DNA from 4 places in the Bacillus sp. BSL6 genome. Region 4 is predicted to be linked to each of the others. Evidence: riboswitches for the same ligand, from Rfam matches in the RefSeq annotation. Region 4 holds a riboswitch; each other region holds the start of a gene.
What was found. A riboswitch is a leader RNA that binds a small molecule or an ion and turns the genes downstream of it on or off. The one in region 4 is predicted to bind S-adenosylmethionine.

Region 1 (4,218 bases), on a different contig from region 4:
CTTTTTGCTTCACCAAGTGTGTCGGTAGCAGAGTATGATGCACCTCTTATGGAAGATGCCCTTTATTCTGTGTTATTTCCGAAAATAAATAAAGCAATCGAAAAACAATATGGGAGCTTGAAGCCTTATCAATGCCCGAAAATTATTAGTTTAAAAAAAGTGTATAGCGGTACATATTTATTTCAAGCGAGTATTGAAGTGACTAAGTATGAACGTGTTGCAGGGAAAATTGCGCCACCATTTGAGAAGGTAACGATTACATTTAATAACGAAGAAGGTGAATGGGAAGTGACAAAGGTTTCAGTAAAGCGCTTACCAAACGATACGAAACTAAACTGTCAAAAAGCAATATAAAAAATTGTTTGACAAATAAAATGGTCCTTTGGTATTGTTAATAGCAACAATTAGATGTTTGAAAATTAAATAGACTTACCTCATCTACTCTCAAAGGTAGAGGCCGCGATAGGAAAGAGTAAGCTATGGGAGATTTAATGGAATCTGTGATCATAGGTTGAAAGGGACTATTGCCGAAATATAAGAATAACCATCTTATTCATATATTGGGACTGCATTGAATAAATGTAGTACTGTCATAAGATTTATTTTATGGAGAGCTATTTGGAGATGTTGATGCGGTTTCTTATTTTGAGGAGATAACAACTCGTTTATTTTTTCAATATATATTTTTCCTAATAAGAAACGCGTGTGAACATTGTTCCGCGCGTTTTTTGTCTATCTAAAAGCGTGCTGCAATGAATAGAAGATTGGGGTTATGAGTTTTAGAGGAAATAAGGGAGGAATTCAAATGTATTTACACGGCACAAGCCGAATTAATGGGCAAGGACACTTAGAAATTGGAGGGTGCGACACGACGCAGCTAGCAAAACAATATGGAACACCACTTTATGTATACGATGAAGAGTCAATTCGAGGAAAGTGCCGCGCGTTTCATCGTGCTTTTAAAGAAAGTGGGTTCTCTTATCAAGTAGCATATGCAAGCAAGGCGTTCTTGTGCATGGAGATGTGCCGAGTAGCTCGTGAAGAGAATATGTCATTAGATGTTGTTTCTGGAGGAGAATTATATACTGCACTACAAGCAGGATTTCCTGCATCGCGCATTCATTTTCATGGCAATAACAAAACAGATGAAGAAATTGTGATGGCTCTTCAGGCGAATATTGGTTGTTTTGTCGTAGATAACTTCTTAGAATTAGAAATTTTGCATGATTTAGCAGTGCAACATGGGAAATTTGTGAACATATTAATTCGTGTAACGCCCGGAGTAGAGGCGCATACACATGAATATATTACAACAGGTCAAGATGATTCAAAATTTGGATTTGGCGTGTCAAATGGTCAAGCGATGCAGGCAATTGAGCTTGCTTTACAAAAATCAAATTATAACGTGTTAGGAATTCATTCACATATCGGATCACAAATATTTGAAACGGCTGGCTTTGTGCGAGCGATTGAAGTTCTTCGTCAATTTTTAGAAGCAGTGAGAGAGCGAACAAATTATGTAGTAAAAGTGCTAAATGTAGGGGGAGGATTCGGAATACGCTACACAGAGTCCGATACACCATTAACTCTTGAGACGTATGTGCGAGCTGTAACAAGTGCGGTGAGAGAACAATTTACGTTATGTAATTATCCATTGCCAGAAATATGGGTTGAACCAGGCCGTAGTATTGTAGGTGATGCCGGAACGACACTTTATACAGTCGGATCTGTGAAAGACATTCCTGGTATTCGGAAATATGTATCAGTGGATGGTGGGATGACTGATAACTTAAGACCTGCTTTATATAACGCTCGTTATGAAGCGATGTTAGCGAATCGAGGGAATGATGAGAACGAGGAAGTTGTTTCGATTGCAGGGAAATGCTGTGAGAGTGGAGATATGTTAATTTGGGATATTACTTTACCGAAAGTTGCCTCTGCCGATTTACTAGCGATTTCTTGTACAGGGGCATATGGGTACTCGATGGCGAATAATTATAATCGGATTCGTAGACCAGCTGTCGTCTTCGTGAAAGGCGGTACATCACAAATTGTTGTAGAGCGCGAAACATATGAAAATATTATTGGGAACGATCGCATACGTATTAAAGAACTTGTTTAAATGAGGAAAAAGGAGTTGTTCGGATGGGCAATTCCTTTTTTGTAAAATAAAATAATTAAAATATATCGGAAAACTAGGATTGAAAAAAATCAGAATTGTGATAAAATACAAATACAAAGCTTATCAAGAGAAGCGGAGGGAACTGGCCCGGCGAAGCTCGGCAACCTGCTTATAGAAAGCAAGGTGCTAAATCCAGCAAAATGGAATCCATTTTGAAAGATAAGGTAAAATATATTACCGAACAGTCTTTTCGAAATGGGAAAGATTTTTTTTATGAATAAAAAGGGGGGCTGTTCGCGTGAGCGTACGGGAACATTTTGAGGAAGTATCTGAGAAAATTGAAGCGATGCTTGCTGATATGAAATATGGTTCAATTACAATTGTTGTGCAAGATGGAAAAGTCATTCAATTAGAGAAAAGTGAAAAAGTACGTTTAAAGTAAAAAGCGCTGACTAGAAAAACTAGAGGCGGTTTTAACCTATTTTATTAGGTTAAAACCGTCTTTTTGCTTTTACAGGGGGAAAAAACATGTTGACGTATGAAACGTGGGAAGAAAATGATATTTCATTTTCAGAAGAAGATGAAACGAAAGGCGCGCTATCAGTATTAAGTTGGGCGTATAAAGAATATGAAAATGAAATTGTATACGCATGTAGCTTCGGAGTGGAAGGGATGGTACTACTGCATCTTATTAACCAAGTAAATCCATCTGCTAAAGTTGTATTTTTGGATACAAATGTTCATTTTCAAGAAACGTATGAATTAATTCAAAAAGTACGAGAACGATTTCCTTCATTAAATATTATAGAAAAACAGCCAAAACTTACACTTGATGAACAAGCCAAATTGCATGGTAACAAGCTATGGGAAAGCAATCCTAATCTTTGTTGTAAGATTAGGAAAATTTTACCGCTAGAAGAATCATTAGCGAATGAAAAAGCGTGGATATCGGGGTTGAGGAGGGAACAATCAGAAACGCGTAAGCATACAAAGTTTATAAATCAAGATCATCGCTTTCAATCTATTAAAGTTTGTCCGCTCATTCATTGGACGTGGAAAGAGGTATGGCGATATGTATACAAGCATAGCTTGCCGTATAACCCATTACATGATATTGGATATCCAAGTATTGGGTGTGAGAAGTGTACGTTGCCTGTAGGAGAGGGTGGCGATTCAAGAGATGGTAGATGGGCTGGGAAAGTGAAAACTGAATGTGGTCTTCATTATCAATAAGATGAATCTTGAAATAAAACTAAGAGGGGATATAGAACATGAGTACAGTAAACGAATTAGTAAACCGTGTAGACGAGACATATGACGTATTACAAATTGAAAAAGAAATTGGGCTAGATAATATTGCGTTAAGTGATTTAGAACTATTAGCGACAGGGGGATATAGCCCGCTTACTGGTTTTTTAGGAAAGAAAGATTATGATTCGGTTGTAGAAACGCTTCGTTTAGCTAATGGGAGTGTTTGGAGTATACCAATTACATTACCAGTAACAGAAGAAGTAGCAGAGACGCTAAAAGTTGGAGAGGAAGTAAAACTTGTTAACGGTGGAAATGTATATGGTGTCATTCAAATAGAAGATATTTTTGTGCCTGATAAGGAAAAAGAAGCGTTACTAGTATATAAAACGACGGATGAGGCTCATCCGGGAGTGAAAAAATTATATGAACGACCGAACGTTTATGTCGGTGGGGCTATTGTTCTTACGAAACGCTTTGAAAATAATCCGTTTCCTTCTTATCATTTAGACCCAATTGAAACGAGAGAAGAATTTAAAAAACGTGGTTGGAAAACAGTAGTAGGATTTCAAACGAGGAACCCGGTGCATCGTGCCCATGAATACATTCAAAAATCTGCTCTTGAAATTGTAGATGGACTCTTTTTAAATCCGCTCGTTGGGGAAACAAAATCGGACGATATTCCAGCTGATGTACGGATGGAAAGCTATGAAGTATTACTTCAAAACTATTATCCGAAAGATCGTGTCTTTTTAAGTGTATTTCCTGCGGCAATGCGTTACGCAGGACCGAGGGAAGCAATATTCCATGCATTAGTTAGAAAAAATTTTGGATGTACCCACTTTATC
Region 2 (4,218 bases), on a different contig from region 4:
TAATAGACATTTTGAACTTTAGCGTGCTCTTGTAAATAGTGTGCAATTTTATTGGCATTAGCAGCTGAATGCTCAAGACGTACATGCAATGTTTTTAGACCACGAAGTACGAGAGAACAATCTTGCGGGCCTAGAATAGCGCCGAATGAATTTTGTAAAAAGCCAAGTTTTTGGGCGAGATCGGTATCTTTTACAACTGCTAATCCGGCAGTAACATCACTATGACCGGCAATGAATTTTGTGGCACTATGAAGAACGACATCAGCGCCAAGGTCAAGTGGTTTCTGGAATAATGGTGTCAAAAATGTATTATCAACAAAAGTAAGGGCGCCAATAGATTTTGCAAGTTTAGAAACAGCACGAATATCTGTCACTTTTAAAAGTGGATTGGAAGGTGTTTCTACATAAAAGAGTTTTGTATTTGGCTTAATGTTTTGCTTTATTTCTTCTAAATTGGTCATATCAACAAATGTATGTGAAACACCGTAACGGGAGAGAACTTCAGTTATCATTCGATAAGTTCCTCCGTATACGTCTTCTGAAATGAGTACGTGATCACCTTGTGAAAGGAGGAGGAATGCAGTAGAAATCGCTGCAATTCCTGATGCGAAGGCAAATCCTTTTGTTCCGCCTTCTAATAAAGCAATGATGTCTTCAAGAGCTTCACGAGTTGGATTGCCTGACCTGCTATAGTCATATTTCCCGAACGTATCTACATCAAATTGGTGAAATGTTGATGTGTTATAGATGGGAACGTTAACAGCTCCTGTTTGCGAGTCATGTTTATATTGGTTGTGCAGTAAGAGTGTATCTATAGAATAACTCATATTCTTACACCTTCTTTTACAAGTTTAATGGCTTGCTTTAAGTCTTGAATTAAATCGTTACTATTTTCAATACCAACGGAAAATCGAAGAAGACGATTACATACACCGTTTGCTGTTCTAATTTCTTCAGGAATATCAGCGTGTGTTTGTGTTGCTGGATATGTCATTAAACTTTCAACACCACCGAGACTTTCGGCAAATGTAATTAAGGATAAAGATTGTAAGAATGGATTAATCCATGTTTCATCTTTCAGACGAAACGAGATCATGCCGCCTCTTCCAGGATAAAATACATCTGTCACCCCATCCTCATCATTTAAATAAGCAACAACTGCTTTTGCATTTTCTTCATGTTGTCTCATGCGAAGCGCTAACGTTTTCATACCACGAATTAATAGCCATGAGTCAAATGGACTTAAGACTGCACCAGAGGCATTATGATAATGAGCGATTTCCTCACAAAGTTCCTTTCCTTTTGCAACGACAAGTCCGCTTAGTACATCGTTATGACCACCTAAATATTTCGTTGCACTATGAAGTACGATATCGGCACCTTCTGTTAATGGCTGCTGTATATAAGGTGTGTAGAATGTGTTGTCTACAATAAGAAGTAGTCCGTGTCTTTTCGCTACAGTTGCAACAGCGGCAATATCGGTAACTTGCATTAATGGATTAGTTGGAGTTTCTATGAAAATAGCCTTCGTTTTCGTTGTGATGGCTTGCTCAATTTGTTTAATAGATTGTGTATTTACGTATCTACATCGAACGTTCCACTTTTTTTCGTGCTCAGAAAATAATCGATAAGTGCCACCGTATAAATCTTCGGAAACAATAAGTTCGTCTCCAGAGCGGAATAGGGAAAGGACAAGAAGAACGGCTGCCATCCCTGAACTACAGGCATAACCTTGTTCACCGCATTCTAAGTCTGCGATTGCCTGTTCTAATAGGCCGCGCGTTGGATTTCCAGTTCGTGAATAATCAAATCCAGTAGATTTACCAATTCCTTCGTGACGATAAGCAGTTGAAAAATAAACAGGTGGATTAACAGTTCCTGTTGTAGTTTCACTCCGGTTTCCGATTTGCGCTAATTTTGTTTCGATAGTTGACATGTGAAAATTCCTCCTTTTTAAATTGAACCATTAGTTGAATATAAAATAAAAAAGCCTTCTAAGAAGAAGGCTTTCGGTTTGAATAGAGTCTTCTTCTCATCTGTCAAATCTTTCACAATTTGCTGGAATTAGCACCTTATTAACAAATGTTAATGGTTGCTGAGGCGTCATAGGGCCAGTCCCTCTACCTCTCTAGATAAGAATGTTCGTATGAAATTTTATTATGTTTTTAACTTTACAACAAAAGATAATTGAATTGCAACTTTATTTTAAATAATTTTTATTTTTCCGCAAGTGTCATTGACTTTTGTATTTGTGCGTGCTAAATTTATAAAAAAATTAACAAACATTGTTAAAAGGGGAACGCATTTCCTTTTAGCTACATAAATAAAATAATAAAGACAAACTCTTATTGAGAGCGGTGGAGGGAAAGGCCCTGTGAAACCCGGCAACCTTCAAACGAAATGTTTGAAACGGTGCTAATACCTGCAAAACGAATGTTTTGCATAATAAGAGGAGGATCGATTATGTCCCCCTCTTCAAAGTGAAGAGGGGGTTTTTATATTGATAGAAATGAGGGAGATTTGTGAAATTACTAGATTTATTATCAAAAGGAATTGTAATAGGTGATGGTGCGGTTGGGACGTTATTACATTCACATGGTTTGCAAAGTAGTTTTGAAGAATTGAATATATCTGATCCAGATTTAATTGTATCGATTCATAAGCAATATGTAGCGGCTGGGGCAGATGTGATTCAAACAAATACGTACGGAGCAAATGAAGCGAAATTACGTATGTATGGATTAGAAAATCAAGTTACTGAAATTAATAGAGCGGCAGTAAAACTGGCGAAAGCATCTGTTACAGACAGAAATGCAATTTTAGGCACAATTGGTGGTATGAAACATATCGGGGCGGTTACGACAACTGATATGGAGCGAGAATTTATGTTACTGGAACAGGCAAGTGCATTATTAGAAGAACAGGTTGATGGACTGCTATTAGAGACTTTTTATGATGAGTTTGAATTACTTCATGCTGTCCAGGTGTTACGAAAAGAAACAAATATTCCAATTGTAGCGCAATTGGCGTTACATGAGGCGGGTACGACTCAAAATGGAAATGATGTAAATGAAATATTAAAACAGCTTTTAGATTACGGTGCAAATGTTGTTGGATTGAACTGCCAACTAGGGCCACTTCATATGACGGAAGCTCTTAAAATGATATCGATTCCGAAAAATGGTTACTTGTCAGCATATCCAAATGCAGGTCTCCCAAATTATGTAGAGGGACGATACGTATATGAGGGAAGTCCAGCTTATTTTGAAGCGATGACACCGAAATTTATTGAGCAAGGTATTCGGTTATTGGGCGGTTGTTGTGGCACGACTCCAGAACATATTGAAAGTATGAAACGTGCTACTCTAAATGTTACGCCTGTAATAGAAAAGGATACGGTTCAAAGACCGAAAGTAGTTCATACACATGAGAAACGTTCAAAAGCTCATGTCACTTTAGCAGAGAAAGCAAAAAAACAAACGACCGTAGTAGTGGAATTAGATCCACCAAAAACGTTAGATACGCAGCGGTTTTTTGAAGGCGCAAGAGCATTGAAAAGAGCTGGAGCAGATGCTATTACTCTAGCAGATAATTCATTAGCATCGCCCCGTATCTCGAATATGGCAATGGGAGCATTATTAACGAAGCATGATATTCCGGTATTGACGCACTTAACATGTAGAGACCATAACGTCATCGGACTACAATCTCATTTACTAGGATTATCAGCGTTAGGCATGGAAGAAGTGTTAGCTTTAACTGGAGATCCAGCGCGCGTTGGTGATTTTCCAGGTGCCACTTCTGTATATGATTTGTCCTCTATCGAGCTCATTAAAATGATTAAAGAAATGAACGATGGGCGTTCCGTTTTAGGGAAATCCATTGGACCGGCAACAAGGTTTTCTGTGGGCGGTGCATTTAACCCGCATGTAAGACATTTAAAAGCAGCGGTTAAGCGAATGGAACGGAAAATAGATGCTGGAGCAGAATATTTCTTAACGCAGCCGATTTATGATATCGCGTTAATTGAAGAAGTGTATGAAGCGACAAAGCATTTAGAACAACCTATTTTTATTGGGATTATGCCATTAATAAGTAAACGGAATGCAGATTTTCTTCATTTTGAGGTGCCAGGTATTACTTTACCTGAAGCAGTAAGAGAGAGAATGGATGGACATGAAACGAAAGAGGCAGCAATTGAGGAAGGGATTCGTATTT
Region 3 (4,218 bases), on a different contig from region 4:
TGTGCTTGTAACATTTTCTTCTGCGTTTCATCCATGCTAGTTAACATACTTTCTGTTTCTTGCCCTTTTAATGTAAATTTCAGTTTATATTTATCTCCGCTTTTCTCCAGCTTCATTTTATCTAAAACTACTTCCGGTACTTCTAATTTATCTATAATATCTTGAGTCGCTTTCATTCCACCAGCGTTTAATTGCTCCTCTGGTACGGTTATAACTTCTCCTGTATTAGGGTTTTTTACCTCACCAGCAACTTTACCATCCACAGTATACACTACAACATCTGTACCGGAAATATTCATTTCAGAACGAGAATTCTTTGTCTTTGGCTCTAATTGCATCTTAGCCTTTAATATATCCATCTCTGTTCCCTCAGCTTTTACCCCTACACCATATGTCATCGTTACATGTTCTTCATTTTTAAAAGCTTCATTCGTTTTCTTGAAAACATCTTTCGCCGTTAATTCCTTTTCTTTTTGAACGGATTCTTTTTTCGGCTCATCCGTCTTTGCTGTTTTCTCATTACTACATCCTACCCCTAGACTGATTGCAAGCACTAAACTTGAAATAAAAATAATTTTTTTCATAATTCCGCCCCCCTTTCCCAAAATAATATCATCTCTTTTCCTATGAAATCTATATAAATTTCAATCTATATTCGCTATATAGCGACATGTTTAATGAAGAGTTTAAATATGATGTAAATAACGACAACTCATTTCAGGAGGTCATTATGAAGGCGATCATTTGCACACAGTATGGACCACCTAACGTTCTTCAGCTTCAAAATATAGAGAAACCTATACCTAAAAAGAACGAAGTATTAGTCAAGATCCACGCAACGAGTGTAACGACTGGAGATTGTAGAATACGTGGGTTTAATAGCCCTCTCTTATTTTGGATTCCTATGCGAATCATATTAGGTTTTAGAAAACCGAGAAAGCCTATACTCGGTGTAGAGTTATCCGGCGAAATCGAAGAAATAGGAACAGATGTAACTCAATTTAAAAAAGGAGATCAAATTTTTGCATTAACAGAGCTTAATGTCGGTGGTTATGCAGAATATACATGTGTACATGAAAGTGGATTAGTAGCATTAAAACCTACCAATGTAACGTATGAGGAAGCAGCAGTTATTCCCTTTGGCGCAACTTCGGCACTACACTTCCTAAGAAAGGCCCGTATAAAAAGGGGGCAACAAGTACTCATATATGGCGCATCTGGATCAGTAGGAACAGCTGCCGTACAACTTGCTAAATATTTCGGCGCAACCGTTACAGCTGTTTGTAGTCATTCAAATTTTGAACTCGTGCAATCTTTAGGGGCTGACAAAGTAATCGATTATACGAAAGAAGATTTTACTAAGCAGGGGGAATACTATGATGTTATATTTGATGCAGTTGGAAAATATAAAAAATCCCTTTGTAAACAAGTATTAACACCTAATGGAATATATGTATCTGTTAATGGAATGATGGCAAAGGTAAGTAAAGAAGATATGTTTCTACTAAAAAAACTAACTGAAACAGAAAATTTAAAGCCTGTTATTGATAGAACTTACCGATTAGAAGAAATTGCTGAAGCTCATATATATGTAGAAAAAGGGCATAAAAAGGGGAACGTTTCGATTACCTTAAAATAAAATATATTCAGAAAATAACGTTGACAATTCTTTTTGTAAGATTTACTATTAGTACCATATTAAAAAAACTACATACACATACTCTTATCAAGAGTGGCGGAGGGACTGGCCCGATGATGCCCGGCAACCGAGCTTATAACGTATAAGCTAAGGTGCTAATTCCTGCAAAACGAGTTCTCGTTTTGGAAGATAAGAGAGGAATCTATTTTGTCTATTCGGCACCTCTCTTATTTTTGAGAGGTGCTTTTTATTTTGGAACGTATATTTAAGGGGGAATTATAGATGAAGAAAGTATTATTAAGCATTGTAAGTGGGGCTGTATTATTATTAAGCGCATGTAGCGGGAGTTCAGATAAAGAAGTAAAAGCGTTAGATGAGAAAAAGATTACTGTCGGTGTAACAGGAGGGCCACATGAACAAATTTTTGAAAAGGTAAAAGAAGTAGCAGCGAAAGACGGTCTCGAAATTGATATAAAAGTATTTAATGATTATGTAGCACCGAACGTATCCCTCGATGAAAAAAGCCTTGATGTAAATAGCTATCAAACGAAATCATATTTAGACGTATTTAAAGCTGAACGTAATATGAAATTAACTGAAGTATTTTCAACAGTAACATTCCCTATGGGCGTATATTCAAAAAGCTTAAAGGATGTAAAAGAATTAAAAGAGGGCGATGCAATTGCTGTACCGAATGATCCAACGAATGAACTTCGAGCTTTAAAACTATTTGAAAAAGCAGGTGTTTTAAAAGTTGATCCAAAAGCGACAGAAAAAGCGACTGCAAAAGATGTAATTGAAAATCCAAAAAATTTAAAGATCGTTGAATTAGAGGCATCTCAATTACCAACACAACTAAGTGAAGTAAAAGCAGCTGCCATTAATACAAACTTTGCATTAGGTGCAAAATTAAGCCCTGCGAAAGATTCTATCTTCCGTGAAGGAAAAGATTCACCATATGTAAACTGGGTCGTTGTTCGTACTGAAAATAAAGATGATGCTGTTGTAAATAAATTAAAGAAAGCTTATCAATCTAAAGAAGTAAAAGAATTTATCGAGAAAAAATTTGATGGTTCTGTTTTACCGTCTTGGTAGGAGCTGACGATAATGATTGAATTAAAAAATGTATCCAAAGTATTTACAACAAAAAAGGGGAATGTGGAAGCTCTTAAGTCTACTTCCCTCCAAGTAAAAAAGGGCGAAGTATTTGGAATCATTGGATATAGTGGCGCTGGCAAAAGTACATTAATTCGCTGTGTAAATTTATTAGAAAAACCAACAACAGGAAATATTATTGTAAACGAGCAAGATTTAACAACACTGTCTACAAAAGAACTAGCAAAAGCGAGACAAAAAATCGGGATGATTTTTCAAGGGTTCAATTTACTTAAAACCGTTACCGTCTATGAAAATATCGCACTACCTTTACGCCTTGCTGGCATTCCAAAAGTAGAAATTGAAAAAAGGGTAGAAAAGTATTTACGTATTGTCGATCTCTTTAATCGAAAAGACGCCTATCCAAGTGAACTTTCTGGTGGCCAGAAACAACGTGTAGCCATCGCGCGTGCACTATCACATGAACCGGAAGTGTTATTAAGTGATGAAGCAACGAGCGCTTTAGATCCAGAAACAACTGATTCTATTCTTGACCTATTATTAAAGATTAATGAGGAAATCGGGATTACAATTTTATTAATTACACATGAAATGAATGTCATCCAGCGTATATGCGACCGAGTTGCTGTTATGGAACATGGAACAGTAGTTGAAAGCGGGACTGTGAAAGATATTTTTACAAACCCACAACATGTAACAACGAAGAAATTTGTAAATAGTGCATTTGCAGCAAAAATTCCAGAAGATGTACAAAAAGAACTTCAAACTACTGGTGAAATTGTAACTCTTTCTTTTATAGGAAATTCTTCAGGAGAACCAGCATTAGCTGTCGCTACAAAACGATTCCAAGTATATCCGAATATTTTATCCGGTAATATTACTCAATTAAAACATGAAGCATACGGGAAACTTATCATTCATATGCAAGGGGAACAAAATGAAATCAACCGTGCTTTATCATTTTTACAAGAACAGGGAATCATCGTAGAAGGAGGTAGAACAGGCCATGGAAAACAAGTCCTTTTTGGATGAATGGGGTAAAGTTATATGGGAGGCGACCATACAAACTTTTCAAATGACATCTATTTCATTACTCATCTCGATCCTTATTGCACTGCCACTTGGTGTCACACTTGTTTTAACGAGACCTGGTGGACAGCGAGAAAACAAAATCATTTATCCAATTCTTAATACAATTATTAATATCATTCGCTCTCTTCCATTTATCATTCTATTATTCTTCATTCTACCTTTTACAAAATTTCTAATGGGAACATCCATTGGTGTGCAAGGTGTTATCGTACCGCTTGTCGTCTTCACTGCTCCCTATATCGCAAGATTGATGGAGACCGCATTATTAGAAGTAGATCGTGGTGTGATTGAAGCCTATCAAGCGATGGGCGTTTCTACTATAAAAATTATTTGGCACGTTATGGTGAAAGAAGCTCGTCCCTCCCTTGTAC
Region 4 (4,218 bases):
TGTTGATTTTCCAGCTCCGTTATGGCCCAAAAGTGCTACAATTTCTCCTTCATATATGGATAAATTTACATTCTCTAATACTTTTTGTTTATTAGGATATGAAAATAATAAATTCTCTACTTTCAATAATTCTTTTTTTGTAGGAGTATCTTTACAAAAAGCTTTTTTCTCCATCCACTCTTTTATTACACCACTAATACTTTCCTTATGAAGATTTTCAAGTGGATATATTACGTCATTATTACTATCAAAATGTAATCTTTTTAATCCTTCTATGTACATAGGTTCTCTTAATCCGATTGAGGGTAATATATTTGACGCTAAAATCTCATCTGGTGTCCCTATCGCAACAATTTCCCCTTCCTCTATTAAAATGATCTTATCTAAATCCAGATTTAACATTTCTTCTATTCGATGTTCAATAATTACAATTGTTTTATTATATTGCTTATGTATATTTTTAATAAGTTCAATTGTATGTAAGCTGCTAGCTGGATCTAAATTTGCTAACGGTTCATCGAACAATAATATAGGAGCATTTGTTGTTAACAAACCCGCTAAAGAAACAGTTTGTTTTTGCCCTCCAGATAGTTCATGCGGACTTTGTTTATGAAAAGTATGCATCCCTACCTTTTTTAATGACTCCGAGACAATCTTTTTCATCTCATCCTGATTTACACATTCATTTTCTAAATAAAAGGCTACATCTTCTTCTACTGTAAGACCAATAAATTGTGCATCTTGATCTTGCAAAATTGTGCCTACATGTTTACTCAGTTCAAAAACACTCTTTTTCCTCGGATCTTTTCCAGCAATTAAAATATTACCAGTACTAGTCCCTTCATAAGAAAATGGGATTAGCCCATTCATACAATGAGCTAACGTTGATTTCCCTGAACCACTTCGTCCAGCAATTAGCACTTTTTCTCCAGGATATATATGAAATGTAATGTCTTTAACAGTAGGCTGCGCTGCATGCTTATATTGAAAGTTGAATTGTTCAAAAGAAATAATTGGTTGCATTTTAATATCCCTACTTTTCAATTTTTAAATGTGTATGTTTCTTATTCGATTTAGCTAGGCCTATTGTAATTGGCAATCCAAGAACTAAAAATACAATAACGTCAGCAATTGTTGCACCTAACATTTGTATAACAATTTTGTCAAACGGTTCTCCCATCACAATAATATCGAATGCCCCAGCAAATATAATAGCAATGACAATTCCAATTAAGCCAGTAATGGCTAAATAAGAAATATCCCCCTTATTATATGTCCCGTTTTTCACACTAAAGCCAACTCTTTTTTGAATGAACCCCATTGCAAAGCCAATAATGCCTGAACTAATAACCCATCCCCACCAAATACCCCAACCAGCGATTGTGTCTGTTAAGGTATGACCGATAAGTCCTATTAACAGTCCTGCCACTGGACCAAATAACGCTCCAAAAACGGTTAAAATAGCTAATGCAGGTTTAATAAATGTATTTGGTGCAATAGTAAATCCCCAAAGTCCTAATATCCCGTATAATGCGGATCCAATTCCGATTGCTACTACTAATTTTGTTGATAATTTGTTCATTACAATTCCCCTCTCTTAATAGTCAACTTTTATTACTCTATATTTATTTTGAAAATGAATTATGCATCGACACTCCCTTTCTATACAACAAAAAATGACCTCTTACATAAGAGGCCATTTTCTTTCACGTTCAAGAATCCTCTTATCTTCCAAAAAACACAACGTGTTCTCTGCGGAATTAGCACCTTCCTATACATTGACATAGGGGTTGCTGAGGTTTCATAGGGCCGTTCCCTCCACCTCTCTGGATAAGTATTAATTTGTAATTCGTATTATGGCATTAAGAAGTATAAATTTCAACACTTTTCTAATTATTTTTATTTTTTGTTCAACAGTACATTTAAATCATTGTATTCTTATCGGAATTATGAAATAATGAATTTAAAATAGTTACGGGAGGAATGTACGATGAAAGTAATCGGTTTAATTGGCGGACTAAGTTGGGAATCTACATCATTATATTATAAACATATTAATACACTTACACTCTCTCAATATGACCAAAATGCAAAGCTTGTTTTATATAGCATGGACTTTGGTGAAGTAACTACTTTATTACAAAATCATCAATATGAAGAAGTGAAAAACGAATTAGTCACAGTTGCAAAAAAAGTTGAAAAATCTGGAGCTGACTGTTTATTAATGTGTTCTAATACTGTCCATTTATTTGCTGAAGAAGTAGAAAGTGCAATATCCATCCCGCTTCTTCATATTGGTGATGTAAGTGCTAAAGAAATGGTAGAACAGAATATTAAGCGTATCGGACTATTGGGTACGAAACAAACGATGGAACAAGACTTCTATAAATCACGTCTAGCAAACTATAACATTGAGACAATCATCCCAAATGAAGAGGACAGAAATTTTATTCATCATGTAATTTTAAATGAATTAAGTAAAGGGATTATTTCAGAAACATCAAAAGAAAAGCTATTACAAATTACAAAATCATTAATTCAAAATGGCGCAGAAGGTATACTACTAGGTTGCACCGAAATACCGTTGCTCATTTCCCAAAACGACCTTACTGTTCCTGTTTTTGATACTGCTTTTTTACATGCAAATACTGCTGTGCAGTTTGCGGGATAATAATATAAAAGCATAAAGGTGCCGCCTCTATGCTTTTATATTACTCACACTATTTATTTAAAAGAGATGTAATCACTGTGATTGCTTCATTTGAACCACCACAATCTAAAAAACTATCTTTCAGTTTTCGTATTCCATGCTTATACTTTTCATTTGAAAGAACATCGGTTACCGCTTCTTTTAACGTTTGCACATTAACATTCTCTTTCAATAACCGATGCGCCGCTTCAAGCTCAGTTAATCTTTGTGCTATCATTGGCTGGTCTTTATCGTGTGGAATGATGACAAATGGGACATTAAAATGAATAGCATCGTGTACACTGTTCATACCTCCATGTGTAATAAAAACATCTGCTTCACTTAATACTTCTGATTGAGGTACGTATGGAGCAATTATAAAATTGTTTGGCGCTTCCTTAATTTTAGAACGGTCATTTCTATCGCCAATTGCCATTACAACTAATCCATTAAAATCTGAGAAAGCATCAATACATGCATTAAAGAATGGTTCGATTCCTTCAAGCAGTGTTCCCATTGAAATATAAATAACTTTCTTATCTTTAAGCAATTCAAGTGGAAACTCTACATTTGTTTTACGCTTTGAAATACTTGGTCCAATAAAAATATTATTTTCTCCAAACAAATCGCTATTAGGTTGAAAATAGCGACTTGTGTACACAAGAGTAATATCTCCCTTGTTATGCATAAATTGAAGATTGTTTTTAGGCTTTACTCCAAATTCATGTTCCATTCGATATAGTAACTGTTCAGAAATTTCATCAGGTTGGAATGGTATTTCTGCATTAGGATGAAAAGGTAAAATCTCCAAAAATTCAGTAGGAATTAAAAATATAGGAGAAGAAACTATGCCTGGAATTTGTAAATACTCCTTTACTAACTCTCCAGCACCAAATATATCATAAATTACGAAATCAAAATTAATGCTTTCACATAATTGTTTCGTAATTTCTAATATATATAAAGAAGTTTGAACATGTACATGAAAGAAAGAGTTCAATCCATATGAAGTTTCAGTATCAATAGAAATATCCTTTAATAAATCTGGATGAGTATATACAGTAGCTCCCAAATCTTCAATTCTGCCTTTAAAGTGTTCTGTTGTAATATAGTGTACGTGATCCCCCCGTTCAGTAAAGGCTTTGACTAAACTTAATGTCGGGTTTACATGTCCCTCTGCTGGAAAATTAACCATTAAAATATTTCTCACTTCTTTCTCACTCCCTTACATTTCAACGCTCTTGATAATCATACTGTAATGATTACGGTCAATCTTCCCCTAATAGTCCTAATATACTTGCTACTTTAGATTGATAAATAATTGTCAGTTATTTAATTAAAAAAGGCATCTACATAAGTAGATGCCTAACCGTGATAAGGAGTGTTCTGTGAGGTTAGAATAAGCTTTTCAGCTTGTCCTATGCTATCAATATATGATTTTTTTTATAAAACGTGAACAATTGATAGAATGATTTTACCTTTCTATCACCCATTTTGAATCTATCCCTAAATTAAACGACTCTAGTTTC

Region 1: another riboswitch for S-adenosylmethionine. It lies ahead of RCJ96_RS07730 (YezD family protein); the one in region 4 lies ahead of RCJ96_RS14590 (ECF-type riboflavin transporter substrate-binding protein).
Region 2: another riboswitch for S-adenosylmethionine. It lies ahead of RCJ96_RS03230 (bifunctional homocysteine S-methyltransferase/methylenetetrahydrofolate reductase); the one in region 4 lies ahead of RCJ96_RS14590 (ECF-type riboflavin transporter substrate-binding protein).
Region 3: another riboswitch for S-adenosylmethionine. It lies ahead of RCJ96_RS24895 (MetQ/NlpA family ABC transporter substrate-binding protein); the one in region 4 lies ahead of RCJ96_RS14590 (ECF-type riboflavin transporter substrate-binding protein).

The regions. Positions count from the first base shown of each region.
Region 1 covers NZ_JAVGCW010000002.1:301,070-305,287, reverse strand. Annotated here, with positions in the region: gene RCJ96_RS07740 (DUF3888 domain-containing protein) at 1-354, shown strand, start outside; lysine riboswitch at 444-625, shown strand; gene lysA (diaminopimelate decarboxylase) at 806-2,122, shown strand; SAM riboswitch class I at 2,240-2,348, shown strand; gene RCJ96_RS07730 (YezD family protein) at 2,421-2,564, shown strand; gene cysH (phosphoadenylyl-sulfate reductase) at 2,651-3,355, shown strand; gene sat (sulfate adenylyltransferase) at 3,394-4,218, shown strand, end outside.
Region 2 covers NZ_JAVGCW010000001.1:584,573-588,790, forward strand. Annotated here, with positions in the region: gene metC (cystathionine beta-lyase) at 1-827, opposite strand, end outside; gene metI (cystathionine gamma-synthase/O-acetylhomoserine thiolyase) at 824-1,936, opposite strand; SAM riboswitch class I at 2,030-2,139, opposite strand; SAM riboswitch class I at 2,343-2,452, shown strand; gene RCJ96_RS03230 (bifunctional homocysteine S-methyltransferase/methylenetetrahydrofolate reductase) at 2,523-4,218, shown strand, end outside.
Region 3 covers NZ_JAVGCW010000011.1:72,909-77,126, forward strand. Annotated here, with positions in the region: gene RCJ96_RS24885 (DUF6612 family protein) at 1-584, opposite strand, end outside; gene RCJ96_RS24890 (NAD(P)-dependent alcohol dehydrogenase) at 731-1,639, shown strand; SAM riboswitch class I at 1,721-1,835, shown strand; gene RCJ96_RS24895 (MetQ/NlpA family ABC transporter substrate-binding protein) at 1,922-2,734, shown strand; gene RCJ96_RS24900 (methionine ABC transporter ATP-binding protein) at 2,747-3,787, shown strand; gene RCJ96_RS24905 (methionine ABC transporter permease) at 3,762-4,218, shown strand, end outside.
Region 4 covers NZ_JAVGCW010000004.1:106,743-110,960, reverse strand. Annotated here, with positions in the region: gene RCJ96_RS14595 (ABC transporter ATP-binding protein) at 1-1,023, opposite strand, end outside; gene RCJ96_RS14590 (ECF-type riboflavin transporter substrate-binding protein) at 1,034-1,582, opposite strand; SAM riboswitch class I at 1,722-1,837, opposite strand; gene RCJ96_RS14585 (aspartate/glutamate racemase family protein) at 1,991-2,671, shown strand; gene RCJ96_RS14580 (macrolide family glycosyltransferase) at 2,721-3,899, opposite strand.